2 regions of the Lysinibacillus sp. PWR01 genome follow, and region 1 is predicted to be linked to the other one. Evidence: riboswitches for the same ligand, from Rfam matches in the RefSeq annotation. Region 1 holds a riboswitch; the other holds the start of a gene.

Evidence for each region. Region 1 has a riboswitch for preQ1 ahead of queC (7-cyano-7-deazaguanine synthase QueC). Riboswitches for the same ligand answer to the same signal wherever they lie in the genome.
Region 2: linked by a shared signal. The riboswitch ahead of ACEVFT_RS00580 (QueT transporter family protein) and the one ahead of queC (7-cyano-7-deazaguanine synthase QueC) in region 1 are both predicted to bind preQ1.

The regions. Positions count from the first base shown of each region.
Region 1 is NZ_JBHERJ010000063.1:3,110-8,283, reverse strand. It holds gene ACEVFT_RS12505 (TetR/AcrR family transcriptional regulator) at 1-10, opposite strand, end outside; gene ACEVFT_RS12500 (hypothetical protein) at 1,176-1,361, shown strand; PreQ1 riboswitch class I at 1,619-1,665, shown strand; gene queF (preQ(1) synthase) at 1,790-2,290, shown strand; PreQ1 riboswitch class I at 2,314-2,357, shown strand; gene queC (7-cyano-7-deazaguanine synthase QueC) at 2,410-3,069, shown strand; partial or broken gene ACEVFT_RS12485 (6-carboxytetrahydropterin synthase) at 3,073-3,311, shown strand; partial or broken gene queE (7-carboxy-7-deazaguanine synthase QueE) at 3,291-3,851, shown strand; gene ACEVFT_RS12475 (VUT family protein) at 3,898-4,437, shown strand; gene ACEVFT_RS12470 (MFS transporter) at 4,558-5,174, opposite strand, start outside.
Region 2 is NZ_JBHERJ010000005.1:2,318-7,491, forward strand. It holds gene ilvA (threonine ammonia-lyase IlvA) at 1-29, shown strand, start outside; gene ACEVFT_RS00565 (ABC transporter ATP-binding protein) at 143-937, opposite strand; gene ACEVFT_RS00570 (ABC transporter permease) at 969-1,958, opposite strand; gene ACEVFT_RS00575 (ABC transporter substrate-binding protein) at 2,044-3,066, opposite strand; PreQ1 riboswitch class I at 3,388-3,432, shown strand; gene ACEVFT_RS00580 (QueT transporter family protein) at 3,439-3,921, shown strand; T-box leader at 3,990-4,189, shown strand; gene trpB (tryptophan synthase subunit beta) at 4,249-5,174, shown strand, end outside.

The DNA.
Region 1 (5,174 bases):
CCCTTCCCAAATTTATTCACTCCATTTCTTACAATAACGTTATTATTAATTCTACTATAAATAACTGTTTAAAAAGTAATTATTGTTTTAATAATACGTATTAAGAAAAACAGACAGCTAATATTGATATGCTCCCAATTAGGTAGACAAATAAAAAATTCATCTTATCTAATTGGGGGCATTTTTGTATGGCCTTTTATAAACATCCCGAAGAATTAATGTTACCTATTGTTCATTTATATCAAGACACTAGCGTTGCATTAAAATAGCTTAGGTTTTAATTTGAGTCTGAATTTTTTGTAAAATTTTATGGATTTTCCTAAGGAACTTTTGAGCATTCAGCAATTTACAGGGAGTGACAGCATCCTAAATCTTCGAATACTTAGCTACATATGAATGAATATAATATACTCAAAAAGAAGTTTATTTGATCCTGTGGCGCTACCACCAGGTAGTGTGACTGCTTCTTGCGTTAACTAATAGACATCCCCCATAACCTCTGAGGATACTCCTCTAGCTTTTAATTCTCCAAGGTTCGAGTTGCTTTTTTTTAATCCTCTATCTACGGTTATAGTTTCTCTTTTCAAATATGCATTAAGAAAAAGATTAAAACATATTTTGTCATAGTCTTTTCCTTATACCCACTTATCAATGTGGCGTCATGCTTCGAAGATATTTTCCATGATTTTGCAGGGGATCCAAATAGCCTCACTTCTTTAGTTCGACCCGTTCAGCTACCACATTCAATACACAGATAGATGCGGCTCCTAACTATTACTTCCTTATGAGTGACACACAGCACTCCGTTTGTCTCGAATGCATGCTACATAAATAATGGCACTTAAAGTATTAAATATATATATAGTTTACGTTTAATCTTTGTGATATTTAGGGTGTTTTTGGGAAAAATGTTTATATAAATTGCAGTTAATCAATACAAATCAGATCGGTTACATTTGCTTCATACAAATGTGCCTGTTTTTTTAAAAACTACCTTTACTTATGATTAGGTTCACCGTAATGTATCTAAATGAGGTTTATTCTTCTTTTCGACAGTAAAAAAACAGAGAGGCTTTCCAAAATACTAGAACAGCTTCCGATGCTCAAGTATTTTGTAGTTCCAAACTATTTTAAAGTTGTAATTCCTCAAGTTATAGAAAAAAAGGATGAATATAATGAAATATAATAAATCAATTATGCTAAAGCTAATCAATGAACATCGAACATTGCATGATGAATTAAAAAAGCTAAAATCTGAAATGGGTTTAGAGAAAAATTTTGCAGTAAAGGCATTGTATCATTCATATGTTGCAGAGGATGGTCCTTATATGAAAGAATATCAGGACTTAGAGCGATTATAAATCGGGGTGCTACTAACAAATGGTTAGAAGGATAATTGGAAATCTTTAGTTTAAATGATTCAAGAATTTCGGAAACATTTTTTCTGTTTTCATTAAAACCACACTTTATTATGATACAGTTCTCCGTGACTAGTCTAAGTGCAGTTTTCATAATGCTTGTAATTCGTATTCCATAGGGTAAGATTTTATAAAAAAATCTATTTGACGTGCTGTACTATTTTTTGTACGATATTGAAGAAAAGAATGCCCGGACTAGAACGGGAGAGGTTCATAGCTGATACCCTCTATAAAAAACTATGGAAACATGACAATATGCCATGTCCATATCGGACGTGGCTTTTTTATGTTTTTACTTATGTTTTAATAGACTGATTGGTGATGCCTCTCTTGAAAAGTGTTGGGAAACATTTTTACAAGGAGGTTTTTTTATGTCTGGCAGAAGTCATGAAGAAGGATTAAAAGATTTAACCCTATTAGGTAATCAAGGTACAAAGTATTCCTATGATTATGCACCTGAAGTATTAGAGGCAGTGGATAATCTACATGCCAATCGAGATTATTTCGTTAAGTTTAATTGTCCAGAGTTCACTAGTTTATGCCCTTTGACAAATCAGCCGGATTTTGCCACGATGTACATCTCGTATATCCCGGATAAAAAAATTGTTGAGAGTAAATCACTAAAATTGTATTTATTCAGTTTTAGAAATCACGGCGATTTCCATGAAGATTGCGTCAATATCATTATGAATGATTTAATTGCATTGCTTGATCCACGATATATCGAGGTTTGGGGGAAATTTACTCCACGTGGGGGTATCTCGATCGATCCATGGTGTAACTATGGGAAGCCAGGAACGAAATATGAAGAAATCGCCAATTATCGTTTAATGAACCACGATCTTAATCCAGAAAAAATTGATAATCGATAAATGAAGATTTGAATAGTTCAATCAAGAAAGAGGTTTTTAGCTACCCTCTTTAAAAAACTAAGAAGAAAGCAGCACTTTTTCTTAGAGTGCTGTTTTTTTAATATAAGGGAGTTTTATAGATGAAGCAGGAAAAAGCAATTGTTGTATTTAGTGGAGGTCAGGACAGTACAACTTGTTTGTTTTGGGCAAAAGAACGTTTTGAAGAGGTTGAGGCAGTCACTTTTGATTATGGTCAAAGGCATCGTCTTGAAATTGAATGTGCAAAAGAGATAGCGAGTGAACTTGGAATCAGGCATCATATTCTTGATATGTCACTCCTGAACCAGCTTGCTCCGAATGCTTTGACACGACAAGATATTGAAGTAGAAGACGGAGATAATGGTGAGCTGCCATCGACTTTTGTTCCTGGTCGAAATCTTCTCTTTCTTTCATTTGCAGGTGTTTTAGCGAGTCAAGTAGGAGCTAAGCATATCGTGACTGGCGTTTGTGAAACAGATTTTAGCGGATATCCAGATTGCCGAGATGTTTTTATTAAATCCTTGAATGTAACGTTAAATTTATCGATGGATGATTCTTTTGTAATTGATACACCATTGATGTGGCTGAATAAAGCACAGACATGGGAGCTTGCTGATCAGTTCGGGGCATTGGACTTTGTTCGAGAAAGAACGTTGACTTGCTATAACGGTGTCATAGCTAATGGTTGCGGTGAATGCCCAGCATGTAAACTACGAAAAAAAGGACTTGATGAGTATTTGCGTTATAGGAAGGAGTCTTAAGGCATGTCAGATTTTAAAATCGTCGAGAGACTTCAAAAAATTGATGTGGATATTCAAAGAAATCAATTGAACTATCATGCAAAGCGTGTTCTCGTAAGCAAGGAATTTACCTTCGATGCTGCTCATCATTTACATGATTATGAAGGGAAATGTAAAAATCGCACGGTCATACCTATCGTGTAGTATTAGGGCTGAGTGGCTACACAGATGAACGTGGTTTAATGACAGCGGAAGAGATTTGGTCTGAGTTGAAACGTCTGGGGGGCAATGGTTTTTCATTTGTCACGATTTCAGGAGGCAATCCTGCACTCAATCCGCATTTAGCAGAGCTCATTGCCATTTTAAAAGGAAATGGCATAAAAATCGGGGTGGAGACACAGGGGAGTAGGTGGCAGAAATGGATGTATGAGATTGATGAACTGACAATTTCACCAAAGCCACCTAGTTCTGGAATGACCACAGACTATTCTGTGCTTTCTTATATCTTCGAAAAACTTAAAGATCGAAACAGCAATCACCATGTATCCCTCAAAATAGTCGTTTTTAATCAAGAGGATTACGATTATGCTAAACAAATTCACCATCGATATCCAATGATTCCTTTTTATCTTCAAGTCGGTAATGATGATCTCACGACAACTGATAATTCACAATTAATTATGCATTTATTGGATAAATATCATGCGCTGATTGATAGAGTAATGAAGGATGAAGAATTAAGAGATGTTAAAGTACTGCCACAGTTACATGCCCTTGTTTGGGGGAATAAAAGAGGTTTATAGTGTGCCATTACGAAAAAGCTTTTAAATTTACTTGAGGAGTAATAGTATGAGCGTATTATTTTATTTATTATCTATTGTTATCGCTAATGTGGTAACGGCAGCATTTGCACCATTGCACTTTGGTATGTTTATTGTTCCGATGGGGACACTTTTAATTGGGGCGACCTTTATTTTTCGTGACCTAGTACAAAATAAATATGGTAGAGCAAAAACGTATTTATTTATTATTACAGCTTTAATTTTATCAGCAGTGGTATCATTCCTACTGGGAGATACACTTTTGATTGTAGTAGCATCAGCGCTATCGTTTATTGTCGCTGAAACGGCTGATACAGAAATCTATACTCGATTAAAATTACCAATGGCTTGGCGTGTGTTCTACAGTGGAATTGTTGGAGGCTTTCTAGATTCTGCAATTTTCGTAGTAATCGGCTTAAGTCCACTTGGCGCCAATATATTGCCATGGGAAGCGGTACCTGCTGCTATTTTGGGGCAAATTATTGTGAAGACGATTATTCAAATGGTTGGTGCAATCATTTTAAATAAAGTTGGACCAATGAAAGAAAAACATCTCATTTCAGGATAATTCTTTGAAATAGCCTTCCTTATTATGAAGATTCGTATCACAAGTAATTGTTTTAATAACAGACCCATTCACTTTATGCGAATGGGTCTGTTTGATTTATATTCTTACTAAAGTGCATCTTTATGCCATTTTCTTTTGTTTATGATCTAAATGATAACTAAAGATAGTTAGCAGACTTGCACAGACGGCAACTATACCACCGACCCATGTGACATTCATCAAATTTCCTTGATGATACACAATTCCGCCTAATGCAGACCCAAAGGCGATGCCTACGTTACTTGCCACTGGCATAAGAGAAGCAGCGAGTCCTTTAGCATCTGGTTTATAAATTTCGGCCAAATCTATTAAATAAAGCTGAGTAGATGTTGTTAAGAGGATGGCCATTAGTGACATTAATCCGATGTTTGCTAGTCCTAAAATAAAATGATTTGTCGTCCAAAATAAAGTTGTCAGTACAATTGCTTGGACGAGAAAAACAAACCGAAGTCGACCTATGGCATTGTGACTGGCAATTTTACTGGCAAGAATGTTGCTGAAAATCGAAAGAAACCCGTAACCGAATAAGATTAAACTAATAGAATTATTTGGTGCACCCATCCCCTTTAAAATTGGAACAAGGTACGTAAAGACTGCATAGGTTGCACCAAACCCAAGTGCAGGAATGAAAAAGGCAATTAAAATTCGTGGCTGGATTAGTAAAGAAAATTGATCGCGTATCGAGCTTCGTACTTGGC
Region 2 (5,174 bases), on a different contig from region 1:
ACATTCAACTATTTGGTTTACTCGTTTAACATAAAGAGTCTCACTTCTCTGCAAGTGAGGCTTTTTTATTGTGATAAAGTTTATCAAACGTTTTATCGCCCTAAACAAAAAACGCCCATACAAGTGTATGAGCGTTTCATCATTAACCTAAAAGAGCACGGTCTGAATTCATTTTTTCCCCACGAATGCGTTCAAACTCAGCCATTAAATCAGGGATTGTTAATTCATGTTTGCGATCTTCACCAACTTCTAAAATGATTTGGCCTTTATCCATCATAATAAGACGATTGCCTAAATCTAATGCTTGTTGCATATTGTGCGTTACCATTAATGTCGTTAAATTATCTTTTTCCACTAAGTACTTCGTAATACGAGTAATTAATTCTGCACGTGATGGATCAAGTGCAGCCGTATGCTCATCCAGCAATAAAATAGATGGCTTTGTGAAGGTAGCCATTAAGAGCGACAAAGCTTGACGTTCCCCACCTGAAAGTAAGCCTACTTTTGCAGAAAGGCGATTCTCAAGATTCAAACCAAGCATCTCTAGTGATTCTTTAAAAAATTCACGACGCTTTTTATCCACACCATTACGTAGCCCTCTATGCTTATTGCGAGAGTATGCTAGAGCTAGATTTTCTTCAATTGTCATCGTAGGTGCCGTTCCCGCCATTGGGTCCTGGAAGACACGACCAATGTATTGAGAGCGTTTATATTCAGGCAAACTTGTCACATTATTACCATCAATTAACACTGTCCCGAAATCAGGTGTTAAAGCACCTGAAATCATATTCATCATCGTTGATTTACCTGCACCATTACTACCAATGATTGTCACAAAATCACCAGGCTTTAAGTGTAGGTTAATCTCTGCAAGTGCAATTTTCTCATCTGGTGTTCCCTCATTAAATACCTTATTAATACCATGTAATTTAAGCAAGGCCTTTTCCTCCCTTCTCTACTGTTTTTACTTACGAAAGTTCTGCAGCACGCTTGGCTTTACGTTTACGTTCCTTACTCTTATTGATAATTTGCGGTAAAATCAGCGCCAAAATAACGATGATAGCCGTAATTAATTTCATGTCTCCTGAATCAAGAAAATCTACACGTAATGCTAATGCTAATATAATACGATAAATGATGGCTCCTGCAATGACGGCAAAAGTTGTACGAATAATGGTTTTAGTCCCAAAAATAGCTTCACCAATAATAACGGATGCAAGACCGATCACAATCATACCAATCCCCATACTTACATCTGAAAACTTCGAGTATTGTGCGATTAAAGCTCCAGAAAATGCGACAAGTGCATTGGAAAGTCCTAGCCCCAAAATGATAAGTGTATCTGTATTTGCTGAGAAGCTGCGAATCATTCGTTTATTATCACCAGTTGCTCGGATAGCTAGCCCGACCTCTGTCTTTAAGAACCAGTCTGCTATTAACTTAATTAAAATCGTGATGATTAATACGACAATCAGCACACTCCATGTACCTGGTACATGCTGAAAGCCCATGCCTTTTAATAGGTTATTAAGAGCAGCATCGATCCCTAAATTGCTCCAAAAAGCTTGAAACTTTGAAAAGATTGTTTCAGAGTTTAATAGTGGAATATTCGGGCGACCTATCGTATTTTCTGCAGTTAACCCCATGATGCGTAGATTAATCGAGTATAAAGCAATCATCATTAAAATCCCTGATAATAGTGGATTAATCTTTCCTTTCGTGTGAAGAATTCCTGTCATACATCCAGCAATAAATCCAGCAACAATTGCCACTAAAGTCGCTAAGATTGGGTGGTAGCCAAGCAAAACCATTGTTGCTGCCGTTGCCGCCCCTGTTACAAAGCTTCCATCAACCGTTAAATCCGGAAAATCTAACACCCGAAATGTTAAATATACACCAAGTGCCATAATTGCATAGATGATTCCTTGCTCCACTGCGCCAAATAATGCTAAAAACATCGTTGAATCATCTCCTAAATCTCTTAATTATTTATATCGCTTGTAAAATGAAGATAAAGCGGGGATAGTTCTCCCCCGCTTCGTTTTACTTTTCTAGAATTTCTGCACCCCAAGAATCTTTCATTTCGATTCCTAAATCATCCGCTACTTTTTTATTGATTAATAGTTTCAGATTTTGAGGATATTGTGCCGGTGTATCAGCAGGTGTTGCTTCACCTTTTAAAATTTTCACAGCCATTTGACCTGCTTCATAACCGATATCGAAATATTCAAATCCATAAGCAGCTAAACCACCACGTGCCACAGAATCTAATTCTCCTACGATTAATGGTAATTTATTCGTATTGGCAACATCAATTACCGATTCTAAAGCAGAAACTACTGTGTTATCAGTAATAATATAGAAAGCATCTACTTTACCAATTAGAGATTCTGTCGCTTGCTTTACATCTGCTGAAGTGGATGCTGATGCTTCTACCACCGTTAAACCTTGTTCATCCATAACCTTTTTCACTTCTGAAACTTGTGCAACTGAGTTTTGCTCACCCGCATTGTAGACCATCCCTACTTTTTTCGCACCAAGGTCTTTTAAGAATGCTACTGTTTTAGAAATCGTTTCAGGATGTAGATCAATTGTGCCTGTAATATTTTTCCCTGGCTTCTCCATTGAGTCGATTAACTGTGCACCAACAGCATCTGTAACCGATGTAAAAATAATTGGAATATCACTTGTTGCTGTTGCAGCTGCTTGTGCAGAAGGTGTAGAGTTAGCAAAAATTAAATCTACGTTTGCACTCACTAGATTGTTAGCAATCGTTGTGTTAAGGCTGTTATCTCCTTGCGCAATTTGTGGATCGTATTCAACTTTTAAGCCAGCATCTTCAATTGCTTTTTTAAAGCCTTCCGTTGCTGCGTTTAACGATGGATGCTCAACTATTTGAGTAATCCCGATTTTATATGTTTTATCGTCTGCATTTCCGCTCTCACTTGCATTGTTTGTTTCATTTCCTTTTGAATCTGTTGTACTAGAGCCACCACTACCACAAGCAGCAAGTAGTAACACTAATCCAAAAAGAAGGAATGATAGCTTCTTCACATTGCTTTTCACAAATAATCCCCCCGATTATGTTCTCAAATATCTACCGCACTTTATCCAAACAAAGTGTGAATGTATCGCTATATTATCGTTATTATCGAGCTCAGTCAACAACATTATGAATGTTCTGACTTTTAAAAGTGACAAAATATTTTAGTTTTTCATTCAATTTGGCGCTTTAAACCGCTAAACTACGCTGTTTTAGTTATTCTATTTCTTTTTTCAACATAGTAAAAAATATTTATGACAATTTTGCGACGATAGGACACTATAGACAAAGTCTGACATTTGACTTCTACTAGATATGTATAATAAAATATTTACTTGTGTGAAAGCACCGTGGTTCGTAACCATCCCACGAAAAAAAACTAAGGAGAAATGAATATGAAAATAAAATTTTTAGCAGCAAGTGGTATCATTGCGGCTCTCTATATTGCTGTGACCATGCTTGTTGCACCATTTGGTTTTACGGAGGTACAGTTCCGAGTATCCGAGATGTTTAACCATTTAGTAGCATTTAATCCACGCTTTGCCGTAGGGATTATTATTGGTGTATTGATCTCTAATCTATTTTCACCACTTGGCATTTACGATTTAGTGTTTGGTGTAGGTCATTCAATGATTACACTTGGCCTGTTTATTTTAATCTGTAAATTTGTCAAAAATATATGGGCACGTTTAATTATTAATACATTGCTATTTACATGCACCATGTTTATCATTGCCTTTGAACTGAACTTAGCCTTAGAGCTGCCATTCTTTTGGACTTGGCTAACAGTAGCAGCGGGTGAATTTGTTGTATTAGCTGTCGGTGCGCCGATTATGTATGCATTAAACAAACGCCTTCACTTTAATAATTTGATTTAACTGACGGGTCTTTTTAGATTCGTCTTTTTTCTTGACACTATTCTGAAAATATTCTACAATTCTTTCTAATAAATGCAAGGAAGAAGAGTAGTAGCAAGCATTGTTACTTCAAGAGAGCTGGTGGGCGGTGTGAACCAGTAGTACAGACTTGTGAATGGACTTCAGAGCAGCCTTATCAAATGTAAGGCCGATTTGCTCCCCGTTACCGGAGCAGGAAAGCGCGCAAAAATTGCGAATAAAGGTGGCACCACGGTTACTCGTCCTTTTTATGAGGGATTGGAGTGGCTTTTTTTTATGGGAAAATTAGCATAGAGGAGTCGAGTAAAGATGAGTACAGTAGTAGAGAAAAAGGGATATTTCGGTGAATTTGGTGGAAGCTTTGTTCCAAAGGAGCTTCAAAATGTTTTAAATATACTAGATGAGAATTTTCAAAAGTATAAAGAGGATGATGACTTTAAGCAAGAATTAGATTACTATTTCCGTGAATATGTTGGTCGTAAATCCCCACTTTATTTTGCAGAAAATTTAACAAAGCAATTGGGTGGTGCAAAAATTTATTTAAAACGTGAAGACCTTAACCATACAGGCTCACATAAAATCAATAATGTACTAGGACAGATCTTACTAGCCAAACGTATGGGAGCAAACCGCGTGATTGCCGAAACAGGTGCGGGTCAACATGGTGTAGCAACAGCTACAGCTTGTGCCATGTTTGGAATGGATTGCACGATTTATATGGGCTTGGAGGATACAAAGCGTCAGGCATTGAACGTATTTCGCATGGAGCTTCTTGGCGCGAAAGTCGTAGCGGTTGATAAAGGGCAGGGTCGCCTAAAGGATGCAGTTGATGAAGCATTTGCTGACTTAGTAGAAAACTATGAAACTACGTTCTATTTATTAGGTTCAGCAGTTGGTCCACATCCCTTCCCTACAATGGTTAAACATTTTCAATCCGTGATTAGCCGCGAAAGTCGTGAACAGATTTTAGAGAAAGAAGGAAAGCTTCCAACAGCGGTTCTTGCCTGTGTCGGCGGTGGTAGTAATGCCATTGGGGCATTTGCTGACTATATTGCAGACGAAGATGTTCGCCTTATTGGAATAGAGCCGGATCAAGCTGCTACCTTAAACGAAGGAACACCAGGTGAGCTACACGGCTTCAAATGCTTAGTGCTGCAGGACGCAGACGGTAATCCGCTCCCAACCTATTCAATAGCAGCTGGTTTAGATTATCCCGGTGCTGGACCTGAGCATAG